Regions from separate parts of the Vibrio metoecus genome, predicted to be linked through region 4. Evidence: predicted binding sites of a transcription regulator. Region 4 holds the regulator's gene; each other region holds the start of a gene.
What was found. The regulator CRP, encoded in region 4, controls carbon source genes, mostly activating them, when cyclic AMP is high. The targets are predictions, from matches to a motif close to TGTGANNNNNNTCACA.

Region 1 (3,217 bases), 620 kb from region 4:
AGCCTTCTACGCCCATAATATCGCCTTGGGTAATGATAACTAAATCGCCTTCTTCGAGCAGCTTTCTCTCTTTGAGGGCATCTAACGCTGCAATTGCCGCCTCAAGACCACTGGCTTGTTTGGTATCGAAGTAAAAAGGGATAACGCCTCGTAATAGCGCGCAGCGATTGAGTGTTGCTTGGTTTGCCGACATCGCAAAAATGGGGAATACGGAGTTTAGGCGAGAGGTCATTAATGCGGTGCGTCCAGATTCTGTCAATGTCACCATGGCCTTGACTCCTTCTAGATGGTTTGCCGCATAAATCGTCGACATCGCAATCGCTTCTTCTTCTGTGATGAACACACTTTTTATTCGATAGTTTTGTTCATTCGACTCAATCATTTTTTCAGCACCGACACAGACTTCAGCCATTGCTTTAACGGTTTCTACTGGGTATTTACCGGCAGCGGTTTCCCCTGAAAGCATGACCGCGTCAGTACCATCGAGAACCGCATTCGCCACATCCATCACTTCCGCTCGTGTTGGCATTGGGTTACTGATCATAGATTCCATCATCTGCGTCGCGGTAATGACAACTCGATTCAGTTTTTTCGCCCGTGAAATCAGCTTTTTCTGGACGGCGATCAGTTCAGGGTCACCGATTTCAACCCCGAGATCGCCCCGAGCAACCATAATCACATCCGAGGCGCGCACAATATCATCAATGTTTTCATCGCAAGACACGGTTTCCGCCCGCTCAACTTTAGCCACCATACGAGCATGTAGCCCCGCTTCTTGAGCAAGCCTACGTGCATACTTCATATCTTCTCCATTGCGAGGAAAGGACACGGCCAGATATTCCACCTGTATTTCTGCCGCGAGTCGAATGTCATTCTTATCTTTTTCTGTTAATGCATCTGCGGATAATCCACCGCCTTTTTTATTGATGCCTTTGTTGTTGGAAAGAGGTCCGCCAACCAGCACTGTGGTATGAATTTTATTGGCTTCTACACGTATCACTTGCAGTTGCACACGACCATCATCAAGCAACAAGATATCGTCTTGGCGGACATCCTGAGGGAGTTTTTTGTAATCAATACCGACACTTTCTGTCGTTCCTTCTCCTTTAGCTAAGTCGGCATCAAGAACAAAAGACGCTCCTTCCGCTAAGATGATTTTTCCTTCTTTAAAGGTTGATACACGAATTTTAGGGCCTTGCAAATCACCGAGCAGGGCGACATGGCGACCTAATTTAGCCGCGATCTCACGTACTTTTTGAGCTCTATTTTTATGATCTTCGGGTGTACCGTGTGAGAAATTCATTCTCACGACATTGGCTCCTGCACGAATGATGGCTTCTAAAATTTCGGGGCTTTCTGTAGAAGGACCTAAGGTGGTGACGATTTTTGTTCTACGTAAAGTTGAGCTCATATCAAGGTTCCTTAGATGTAACAGTATTAGCGAGGCTTATACTCAGTATAGTGACTCAGAAAAAGTTAGATCGTTTTTGCTGTGAAGTAAGTGTTTGAACAGGGATATTACTCCTGTGATGACTTTGGGTTTGCTCGGTTTTGGTATAACGTGCGAATCAATGAAATCGGGAAATAAAGCCTAATAATTGGATATAAAACACAAACTTCTAGGGATATGCGTGATATTTGTCACGCCTATCTGACAAAGAACTTCACAATTACTTCGCAAAGTAAAAAAATTGGTTTGTTGTTGAACTCCGGAGCGTCGCATGTACATGGCTCAACCCGGTCACATTGATCACATTAAGCAGATCAATGCTGGCCGCGTATATAAACTCATAGATCAAAAAGGGCCAATCTCTCGTATCGACTTGTCGAAGGAGAGTGAGCTTGCGCCAGCCAGTATTACCAAAATTACGCGTGAGTTGATTGACGCTCACTTAATTCATGAAACGACGGTTCAAGAGGCGATCAGCCGAGGTCGTCCTGCGGTTGGGTTACAAACCAACAATATGGGATGGCAATTTCTTTCAATGCGCCTTGGCCGTGGTTATCTCACTATTGCCCTACACGAATTGGGCGGTGAAGTATTGATCGATACCAAAATCGATATCCACGAAATCGATCAAGATGATGTTCTCGCCCGTTTATTGTTTGAAATTGAAGAGTTTTTCCAAACTTATGCCGCACAATTAGATCGGGTAACCAGCATTGCCATTACGTTGCCGGGATTAGTCAATTCTGAGCAAGGTATTGTGCTGCAGATGCCGCATTACAATGTAAAAAATTTAGCATTAGGCCCTGAAATATATAAAGCCACGGGTTTACCTGTTTTTGTTGCTAATGATACAAGGGCGTGGGCATTGGCAGAAAAGTTGTTTGGTCATGCTCAAGATGTTGAGAATTCAGTCCTCATTTCAATCCACCATGGACTTGGAGCTGGGATTGTGCTCGACGGACGAGTATTACAAGGCCGACATGGCAACATTGGCGAGCTAGGCCATATTCAAATTGATCCTAAAGGTAAGCGTTGTCACTGTGGAAATTATGGTTGTTTAGAAACGGTGGCGTCCTCACAAGCGATACGAGATCAGGTCAAAGATCGAATTATGGCTGGAGAGACGAGTTGCCTTGCGATAGTTGAAGATATTTCTATAGAAGATATTTGTGCTGCAGCGGCGGATGGAGATCCACTGGCGGTGGACGTAATTCAGCAGCTTGGGCGTTATTTAGGTGCTGCAATTGCGATTGTGATCAACCTATTTAATCCAGATAAGGTATTGATCGGTGGTGTAATTAATCAAGCGAAAGCGATTTTATACCCCTCGATTGAACAATGTATTCGCGAACAGAGTCTACCGGTCTATCACCAAGATTTGCAGTTGGTTGAATCTCGTTTTTATAAACAGGCGACAATGCCAGGCGCTGCTTTGATTAAGCAGGCGCTCTATGATGGTCTACTCTTAATGAAAGTGGTCGAAGGTTAATCGATAACTTCATTAGTAAGAATTTCAGCCTTGCTTACATTTACATTTATACCTAGGGGCTATACTGTTACCAAGGTATTCATTTAACGGAATTTCGTATGTCAGGTGTTTTGAACACGGTAGACCAGCGTACTAATCTGGTCGGCGAAAACCGATTGGAGCTGTTACTGTTTAGCCTCAATAGTCGTCAAATTTTTGCGATAAACGTATTTAAGGTCAAAGAGGTCATAAAAGTACCTCAATTGACTAAAATGCCGGGTTCGCATCCACATATTACT
Region 2 (3,217 bases), on a different replicon from region 4:
GGTGGGCGAATTACTGCACCTTTCGATGGGTAGTGGAACTGAGCCATATTGCCTAATGGGTCTTCCACGTTGCCTCGCGCTAAAATCAGTTGATAGCGGTTATCAATACGTTCACGCAGCGAGGTATTAACTTTGTGAGTGGAAGCTTGCGCTTCAACCAAATACTCACGGGGTACAAAACGAGCAGGGGTTTGGTATGGATCGTGATCCAAACTGCCGGTTGGTTCTTCATTGGCAGAATAGTTGAGATGCTGACACAGGATATAGCCTGTCTTGGCATCCCCAGTCGCTACCCAAAATACCCCATTATTGCTGTGTGCTTGTAACGGTTGATAGTGAGATGCGAATTGGTAAGTTTTGGCGTGATTGACCCAGCGGGCATCAATCATGGCGAGTTTACGCCGACAGCGGCTCGCGATATGGTCAAGGTGATCGTAAAACGTTTTCGGATTAATCGAGAGCTTACGGCAAATTTCACGTACGGAATAACCTGTAAACAGTAACCCGAGCAGAGATTCTTGGAAGTTGAGCTTATGATTGGCACCTGACCATTTATCCACAAACGTCGAGTGGCAGGCTTTACAACGATAACGTTGGCGATCACCACTGTAACCAAAGGCGTGATAAAGCTGTTTGTGAGTATGGACGGATAATCCCGTGTTCTGGCACGCCGGATTATGGCAAGCGGGTAACCCTTCGCTGTGCAGCTGACGCAAGCGGTGTAGCTCATTCACCACTTCGTGATTATTAAGTAAGGGGGGAAAGCTCCACATTCACGACAAACCATCGCTGGCCGTTTCGGGTTTACGCGCTGCAAAACGTAATGCTTTGCCTCACTCAATCCAAAGTTGTCACACGCCAATGTTTTACAAAAGTTGAGTTGTAAACCTTCTGCGTCCGGTGGTAGTTGGTCGTTAGGCACGATCTCCCCCTCGGGGTATTTCTGACCGTCAGGAGTATTTCAGCCTGACGGTGATGACAAGATAAATTAGATGTTGATTGCGGTTTCAAGCGCCACTTTCATCATGTCGTTAAAAGACTTTTGACGATCTTCTGAGCTGAGTTTTTCACCACGTAGGATATGGTCAGACACCGTCAGAATAGTCAGCGCACGTGCGCCAAGATCAGCGGCAACACCGTAGATGCCCGCGGCTTCCATATCCACCCCTAAAATGCCCAGCTTTTTCATTTTTTCGAAGATTTCTGGCTCTGGTGTGTAGAACAGATCGGCTGAAAATACGTTCCCTACTTTTACAGGGACTTGCTGAGCCCGTGCCTGATTCACTGCGGTTTCCAGCAGGTCGTAATCGGCGATGGCGGCAAAATCATGACCACTGAAGCGGATACGGTTTACTTTGGAATCGGTGGAGGCGCCCATACCAATCACCACATCCATCAGTTTTACATCGTCACGCACGGCACCACAGCTACCGATACGGATGATGTTTTTTACACCATATTCAGCAATTAATTCATGTACATAGATGCTGCATGATGGAATACCCATGCCATGGCCCATCACCGAAACTTTTTTGCCTTTGTAAGTGCCGGTAAAGCCAAACATACTGCGCACATCGCACACTTGCTTCACGTCTTCCAAGAAGGTTTCCGCAATGTATTTCGCACGCAGCGGATCACCTGGCATCAGTACGGTTTCAGCAAAATCACCAGGTTGCGCGTTAATGTGTGGGGTTGCCATGGTTATTCTCCAATTCAATTCAGCCAATACATTGATTACGAATCCTGTTGGCTGAGGATTTATCTGTTGCGCCAATACTAGCCACTATGGGTAAGGCTCCTTGAGAGCATCGTCACAAATTACTCTCTTTAGTTCCTGATATCCCTAGTTGATAACCAAATATGTTGAAACTGATAAGGCAAGCGTTGAGCCAATCGTTTGGTTTTATATGTTTGTCTTTGGTGTACAAAAATATTATTTGTACAGCATGAAATCACGTGCTATAGATCTTGTACATAAATTTTTATTGTACAGATAAGTGTTGGAGACTCGTATGCCGACCACACCACTCAAAATTGGCATCAGTGCTTGTCTTCTCGGAGCCAAAGTTCGCTTCGATGGCGGGCATAAAATCAGCCATTTCGTCACGGATGAGCTTGCACGCTACGCGGAGTTTGTGTCTGTCTGTCCTGAGATGGGAATGGGTCTACCGGTGCCACGTCCAACTCTGCGGCTGTTTTCAGAAAATCAACGTATTGCATTGGTGGAAACCAAAGATGCAACGCGTGACCATACCCAAGCGTTAGAAAGTTACTCGCAACAAAAAGTGGCAGAGCTTAGTAATGCGGAACTGTGTGGATATATCGTCTGCGCAAAATCACCCAGTTGCGGTATGGAACGAGTCAAAGTGTACAAGCACAATAGTGCCGAAAAAGAAGGGGTGGGGATTTATACCCGCATCTTAATGGAGAAAATGCCTTGGTTGCCGATTGAGGAAGATGGCCGCCTGCATGATCCGGTACTGCGTGAAAACTTTATTACACGGATTTACTGCCTACATGATTTTTATACCAGTATGGGTGAAACTCCGAGTGCAAGGAAAGTGGTTGAATTTCATTCACGCTACAAATTGAGTTTGATGGCGCATCATCCTGAATCCTACCGTGCTTTGGGAAAATGGGTGGCCAATGTGAAGCAGTACCCATTGGATCGGTTTATTGAGGAATATCGTTTAGGTTTAATGCAAGCACTCGCGCACCCCGCGAGCCGTAAAAATAACACCAATGTGTTGATGCATTTACAAGGATATTTCAAACGCTCACTCAACAAGCTGCAAAAAGCGGAGTTAGCACAGGTCATCGAAAGTTACCGCTTAGCGGAACTGCCTTTGCTCGCCCCCCTGACTTTATTGAAACATTATCTCGCGTTGTACCCCGATCCGTATCTGGATCAGCAACGTTACCTCAATCCTTATCCTTCGGAGTTGAAATTACGCTATGGCTTGTGATGAAAAACACTACGCAATACGTGAAGTGGCGGAAATAACGGGCGTAAAACCAGTGACGCTGCGAGCGTGGCAGCGTCGGTATAACTTGGTACAACCCGATCGTACCGAAAAGGGCCATCGTCTATTTACAGAACAAGACATCGAGATGATCCGCCAGATCCAAAGTTGGCTAGCAAAAGGGGTGGCGATTGGCAAAGTGGGTGCTCTATTACAAAGTGGTACGCCAGAAGCGGAATTTCTCCAGCAGTCAG
Region 3 (3,217 bases), on a different replicon from region 4:
AGCCAAGCTTGCAGCATGCACAATTTAGGCTCGCGATACAGTTGAGCGGGTGTAAGCAGATTGATTGCCGATTCCAACACCTCAAGCTCACCTTGGTTAAACATCTTCCAACCAAACTGGCTCAAAATGCTCGCCAGCAACTCGCTATCTTGCGCCAAACGCGCATGACGCAAGGCTTGGTGAGGTGTTGCCGCTTCTAACCAGGCTTTGGCGGCAGCACGTTGCAAATCTTGCTCTTGTTGCGGAATGCGTGCTTGGCGTTGGTGTGCTAAAAATTCAGCAAACAGATTGTGGAAGCGATACCAGTTGGTTTCTCCTTCCAGTGGCGAAATAAACAGCCCAAATCGATTGAGAGACTCGATCATCGCCAAGGCATCGTCACGCCCCGTTAAGCTGCTGACTAATGCATCGTCAAAATGATCGAGTACCGAACACTGCATCAAGAAATAGCGGGTTTCATCGTCGAGCAGATCAAACACTTCTTCGACCAGATAATCCCAAAGATGCGCATGGTTAAAGTGCGAAACTGATTCGATGGTTTGAGCGAGCGTGCGGTGCTGATGTTGTGCTTGCAGCGCGATGAGCTGCATCGCGGAAGGCCAACCCTCCACATAATCACGTAGGTGATTCGCCGTCAGCGCATCAATCCCATCGGAAACGCGTTGGTTGAAAAAGCGCGTGGTTTCTTCGGTATCAAAAGCCAAAAGCTCATTGCCGATCTCAATCATTAAATCACGCACGCGCAGGTTAGCCGTACCCAAAGGTGGGGTTGAACGGCTGGTGACCACCAAGGTTAAATTATCGGGCATGTGCTTTAAGAAAAAGCGCATCGCTTCGTGAATGGTTTCATCGCTGATCAGATGGTAATCATCCAGCACCACATAGCATTCGCCGTGGTAGTCGGCCATCTCGGCAAACACTTCACTAAACAGTGAGTGCAGTGAGGAAAATTGACGCTTCTCTGCCAATTTTTGCGCGTTGGGGCAGGCGTTGTGGGTTGCTTTATTAATCGCTTGCAGCAGATAGTTCATAAAGCGAAACGGATCGTTATCGCTATCATCAATGCTGTACCAACCCAGATTGGGCTTATCGGCAAGCCACTGTGCGGCCATGGTGGTTTTGCCATACCCCGCCGGAGAGCGGAATAGCACTAATTTGTAGCAAGTCGCGTGTTGCAATAATTCCAGAACACGGGGGCGGACGATGGCGTTATGCAAACGTCCCGGGCGAGTCAGTTTCGAAGGGATCCACATCTTCTTTCTCTCGTCTATTCCAATCAGAGCGTCATGCTCTTTTAACTTGGAACACCAGTTCCAAGCGTAGGGAGAGGTGAATACGCGAGGCGTATCACACTCAGATGGACGAATGTTACTTGAAGTCATTCTGCGCGTTTATTGATCCATACTGAGTTTTCTGTGTTCTTCACGTTTCGCTCATAACTACGCCCCATATTTGTGATTCTTGTCACTAATCCATCTGCGCCTGAGCAAGGGTATTGTCTAAGCCTCTACGAAATTAAGTGAAAAGTAGGTAACGGAAACGAAATTATTGTGATCTATTTAGCAGAGTGGACAAATGTTCAACCTCTTGTTTTCCGAACTTTCATAAAGCCTAGCTATGGTTAATCGGCGGGTGGTGTGATCCGAATCACTGCTATCTCTGGTTGAACTAAGCATTGATGGGAGCTAGATCACTCACTACCGGACTCCTGCGCCTCTACGCCTTGGTTCCTCCTCCTAATTGATGAGAAAAGTAGGAGGATGTTTTGCCAAAGTCGTGAAGGCAGGATAGAGGTCAGATGGATTAGAACCAAAAAGTGAGAGTTCACAATGAAACCTACTCAACAGAAACAGTTTGACAAGAAGTTGTTCCAAGAAAACGTGAAGCGCCATTTAACCGCAACTTATGCCACGACGGTAGAGCACGCTTCGGCGCGTGCATGGTACTTGGCGATGGGGCGAGCCCTTGCTGAATTTACCACCTTTGATTTGCTGGAAACCGAACAGGATGAACGCATCCTCAATAGCAAAAGTTTGAACTACCTATCGCTGGAGTTTTTGATTGGCCGTTTAACTGGCAACAACTTGATCAGCATGGGCGTGTATGAAGCCGTAGGGCAAGCGATGGAAGAACTCGGCCAGAACCTGACCGACTTGCTAGAAGAAGAGCGCGACCCATCATTAGGTAACGGTGGTTTAGGCCGTCTTGCCGCTTGTTTTATGGATTCTTGCGCGGCGCAAGAATATCCGACCGTAGGCTACGGTCTGCACTACGAATATGGTCTGTTTAAACAGTCATTTGAAGAAGGCCGTCAAAAAGAAGCGCCTGATGCATGGTGTGGTGTTGAAGGCTACCCATGGGAAGTCGCGCGCCCCGAACTGAAGCAGGAAATTGGCTTCTACGGTCACGTTGAAGTCGTTAATGAAAATGGTAAAGAGCGTCGTCGTTGGGTTCCGGGCATGCTGGTGCAAGCGATGCCGTGGGATCTGCCGATTGTCGGCTACCAAAGTGATACGGTTTACCCGCTGCGTTTGTGGGAGTGTCGCGCTATCGCGCCTTTCTCGTTGGAAAGCTTCAACAACGGTAACTACTTTGAAGCACAGCACGCGTTGATCGATGCTGGTAACATCACCAAAGTCCTGTATCCGAATGACAACCACGAAAAAGGCAAAACCCTGCGTTTGATGCAGCAGTATTTCCACAGTGCAGCATCGGTGCGCGATATTCTGCGTCGCCATGAGGCCGTAGGTCATGCGTTAGCGGATTTGCCGAAATACGAAACCATTCAGCTTAACGATACGCACCCAACCATCGCGATCCCTGAGCTGATGCGCATTCTGATCGATGAAAAGCAGATGTCTTGGGAAGCGGCGTGGGCGATCTGTTCGAAAACCTTCGCGTATACCAACCATACTTTGCTGCCAGAGGCGCTAGAAACGTGGAGTGAATCGTTAATCCAACGCTTACTGCCACGTCATATGGAGATCATTTACGAGATCAACCATCGCTTCTTGCAAGAAGTGCGTGCCAAATGGCCGGGTGATGTAGCGAAACAGCAAAAGCTCTCGATCATCGAAGAAGGCTTCCACCGCATGGTGCGTATGGCCAACCTGTGTGTGGTCGGCTCTTATGCGGTGAACGGCGTAGCCGCGCTGCACTCTGAATTGGTGAAGCGTGACCTGTTCCCTGAATTTGTTGAGCTTTATCCGGGCAAAAT
Region 4 (3,217 bases):
AGTTACAATCTGGGCAAGCTGTGATCGTCTATTCAGAATTGCATGAAACCGTGGATATTAAATGCCATCCGTTTTAGCCAAGCAGTGACGGCTTCATTTTCCGTGCTATAGTCATTTCCGGGTGGTGCCTGAGTTAGCACCAAAATCAAGGACTTAAGGACAAGGTTTGTCATGTCAGCCAAACATCCGATTATTGCGGTGACGGGTTCTTCCGGCGCCGGAACTACAACCACCTCTGAAGCCTTTCGCAAGATGTTCAATATGATGAGCATCAAGCCTGCTTGGGTTGAGGGGGACAGTTTTCATCGCTTCACTCGTCCAGAAATGGATGTAGAAATCCGCAAGGCGCGCGAGCAAGGTCGCCATATCAGTTACTTTGGTCCCCAAGCCAACGATTTCCCAACCCTTGAAGAATTCTTCCGCCAATACGGAAAAGTAGGCACCGGCCAAGTGCGCCGCTACTTACACACCTTTGATGAAGCAGTTCCGTATAACCAAATGCCCGGTACGTTTACGCCTTGGCAATCACTGCCCGAAAACTCAGATGTGCTGTTTTATGAAGGCTTACACGGCGGTGTGGTCGATGGTGATGTCAATGTCGCGCAACACGTCGACTTTTTGATTGGTATGGTGCCGATTGTTAACCTTGAGTGGATTCAGAAATACGTACGTGATACACGCGATCGCGGCCATTCACGTGAAGCGGTGATGGATTCCATCGTCCGTTCAATGGACGACTACCTTAAATTCATCACCCCGCAATTTTCGCGCACCCACATCAACTTTCAACGTGTGCCCACAGTCGATACTTCTAACCCACTCAATGCTAAAGGCATTCCAACGCTGGATGAGAGTTTTGTGGTGATCCGTTTTCGTGGCATCAAAAATGTCGATTTCCCCTACTTACTGGCGATGATTGATGGCTCATTCATGTCACGCCACAACACCATCGTGGTGCCTGGGGGCAAGATGAGTTTTGCCATGGATTTGATTGTGCGTCCGCTACTGCAACAACTGATCGAAACCGGAAAAATCGGCTAGATCCGACCAGTGATGAATGCTTACTTTTCATACCGTGATCATGTGCACATTTTTGCGTAGCAAATTGGACTACTGACACGATTAAAATCAAGAAATCGATTTCGAAAAAGGATACTATTCTTAACCGAAACATAAGATAGCTTGCAGCCTTGGGTAACACCTCTTATTCTAGTAAGCCCAATTGAGGCTTCGCTAAAATATGGATAGCGGCAAGCGTACCCTGCAGAGGAAGTGAGATTATTATGGTTCTAGGTAAACCTCAAACCGATCCAACACTAGAGTGGTTTCTTTCACATTGTCACATTCATAAGTACCCATCAAAAAGCACACTGATCCACGCGGGTGAGAAAGCGGAAACGCTGTACTACATCGTAAAAGGTTCAGTTGCGGTACTGATCAAAGATGAAGAAGGTAAAGAGATGATTCTCTCTTACCTGAACCAAGGTGATTTTATCGGTGAGCTTGGCTTGTTTGAAGAAGGCCAAGAGCGTACCGCTTGGGTTCGTGCTAAAACACCTTGTGAAGTGGCTGAAATCTCATTTAAGAAATTCCGTCAATTGATCCAAGTAAACCCAGATATCTTGATGCGCCTTTCAGGTCAAATGGCTCGTCGTCTGCAAGTGACCAGCCAAAAAGTTGGCGACCTTGCGTTCCTAGACGTAACTGGCCGTATCGCACAGACTCTGCTGAACCTTGCACGTCAGCCAGATGCGATGACTCACCCAGATGGTATGCAAATCAAGATCACTCGCCAAGAGATCGGTCAAATTGTTGGCTGTTCTCGTGAAACCGTTGGCCGCATCCTGAAGATGCTGGAAGAGCAGAACCTGATCTCTGCCCACGGTAAAACCATCGTGGTTTACGGCACTCGCTAAGCATTCCCGATAAAAAATAGCCACCCTGCGGTGGCTATTTTTATTTGCATCATACGCTAAATTTAACGGTTCGTGCTTTCAAAAATCTTATCCGCCGAAGCTTCGACAAATCCGGGGTACAGCAATCCATTCGCCATTGGATAACGTTTGGCAAACTCATAAAAGCCACCGGGGATCATCTCCGCGCCTTCGTTAAAACGCACTAACACTTTATCAGCCATGGTCGAAGACTGTTCGAGCAAGACTTCTGGTGAGCCTTTTACTTCCCCACCCGATTCATTGATGCTAAAGCCATGTTGGCGCAGATGGTCATTGACCTGTTTCACTTCATGCAGCGCATTGAGCTGATTCACGCTGACTGTAAAGTGGTTTGCACCATAACCATGCGCCGCAAGCCAAGCGGCATACTCACTCTCTTTCGCCAAAGTAAGATAGTCGGCATGGCTTAAGCTCCATAAGCGACCGCCATACAAAAAAGCCTCACTGGCTAATGCTTGTGGCTGAACTTGTGCCACCAGCTTTTCAACAATCGCTTGCAGCTCAGGTGAACACTCTTCCACTTTCAGCTCACTAATGAAAACCTTAGGCTGCAAAGGATCGGGATGTTCAAAATGCTTAGCAAAGAGTTTTTTACTTTTGAATTCATACTCACCACACGCTTGATAGCCGAGCGCCAAAAACGGCTTCGCCATCGTTTCTAATCCTAGCGGCGCGACATTAAAAGTACGCAGCGCGATGTGATCATTAATCAGTGGCTCATCTTCTTGTAAGAGTTGATGTACTTTCTCTGCCGACGGGCAGAGGCGCTCAATATAATCATTCCAGAGCGATTGGAATAAAGCTGTTGGCGTCATAACGCCTCCTTGTTGATCCTATGAAACGCAAAGGGACTAAGGTTAGACACCGTGTAATTTATCCAGCGCTAACACGATAAAGCTTTCAACCTGTGACGAAAAAAGTGCCTACTTGGCTGCGCAGGCACAAAATAAATTATGATTAGAGTTCAACGCCCGGGCTCAAGGTAGCAGGAAGCAATGTTGTCTCCCCTTCCATTGAGGCCATTGGATAAGCGCAATAGTCGGCGGCATAGAAGGCACTGGGGCGTAAGTTGCCCGATGCTCCAGGGCCACCAAACGGTGCATCACCACTGGCTCCGGTTAATTGGCGGTTACGATTGACGATGCCCGCACGAATATGATCGACAAAGTAATCCCACTCGTCATCGTCAGTCGAGACGAGTCCAGCGGATAAGCCAAAGCGGGTATCATTGGCAAGCTCTACCGCTTGCGCCAAAGTCTGGT

Region 1: a site for CRP is predicted at 1,631-1,646, ahead of mlc (sugar metabolism global transcriptional regulator Mlc). Genes of this name have one in related genera too.
Region 2: a site for CRP is predicted at 1,801-1,816, ahead of deoD (purine-nucleoside phosphorylase). Genes of this name have one in related genera too.
Region 3: a site for CRP is predicted at 1,680-1,695, ahead of EPB59_RS16640 (glycogen/starch/alpha-glucan phosphorylase). Genes of this name have one in related genera too.

The regions. Positions count from the first base shown of each region.
Region 1 covers NZ_CP035686.1:728,557-731,773, forward strand. Annotated here, with positions in the region: gene pyk (pyruvate kinase) at 1-1,411, opposite strand, end outside; gene mlc (sugar metabolism global transcriptional regulator Mlc) at 1,722-2,939, shown strand; gene EPB59_RS03480 (chemotaxis protein CheV) at 3,038-3,217, shown strand, end outside.
Region 2 covers NZ_CP035687.1:665,189-668,405, reverse strand. Annotated here, with positions in the region: partial or broken gene EPB59_RS16475 (transposase) at 1-922, opposite strand, end outside; gene deoD (purine-nucleoside phosphorylase) at 989-1,699, opposite strand; gene EPB59_RS16465 (YbgA family protein) at 2,013-2,966, shown strand; gene EPB59_RS16460 (MerR family transcriptional regulator) at 2,956-3,217, shown strand, end outside.
Region 3 covers NZ_CP035687.1:713,399-716,615, reverse strand. Annotated here, with positions in the region: gene malT (HTH-type transcriptional regulator MalT) at 1-1,253, opposite strand, end outside; gene EPB59_RS16640 (glycogen/starch/alpha-glucan phosphorylase) at 1,830-3,217, shown strand, end outside.
Region 4 covers NZ_CP035686.1:109,763-112,979, reverse strand. Annotated here, with positions in the region: gene EPB59_RS00510 (YheU family protein) at 1-77, shown strand, start outside; gene EPB59_RS00505 (phosphoribulokinase) at 172-1,041, shown strand; gene crp (cAMP-activated global transcriptional regulator CRP) at 1,284-1,916, shown strand; gene EPB59_RS00495 (DUF1338 domain-containing protein) at 1,979-2,770, opposite strand; gene astD (succinylglutamate-semialdehyde dehydrogenase) at 2,913-3,217, opposite strand, start outside.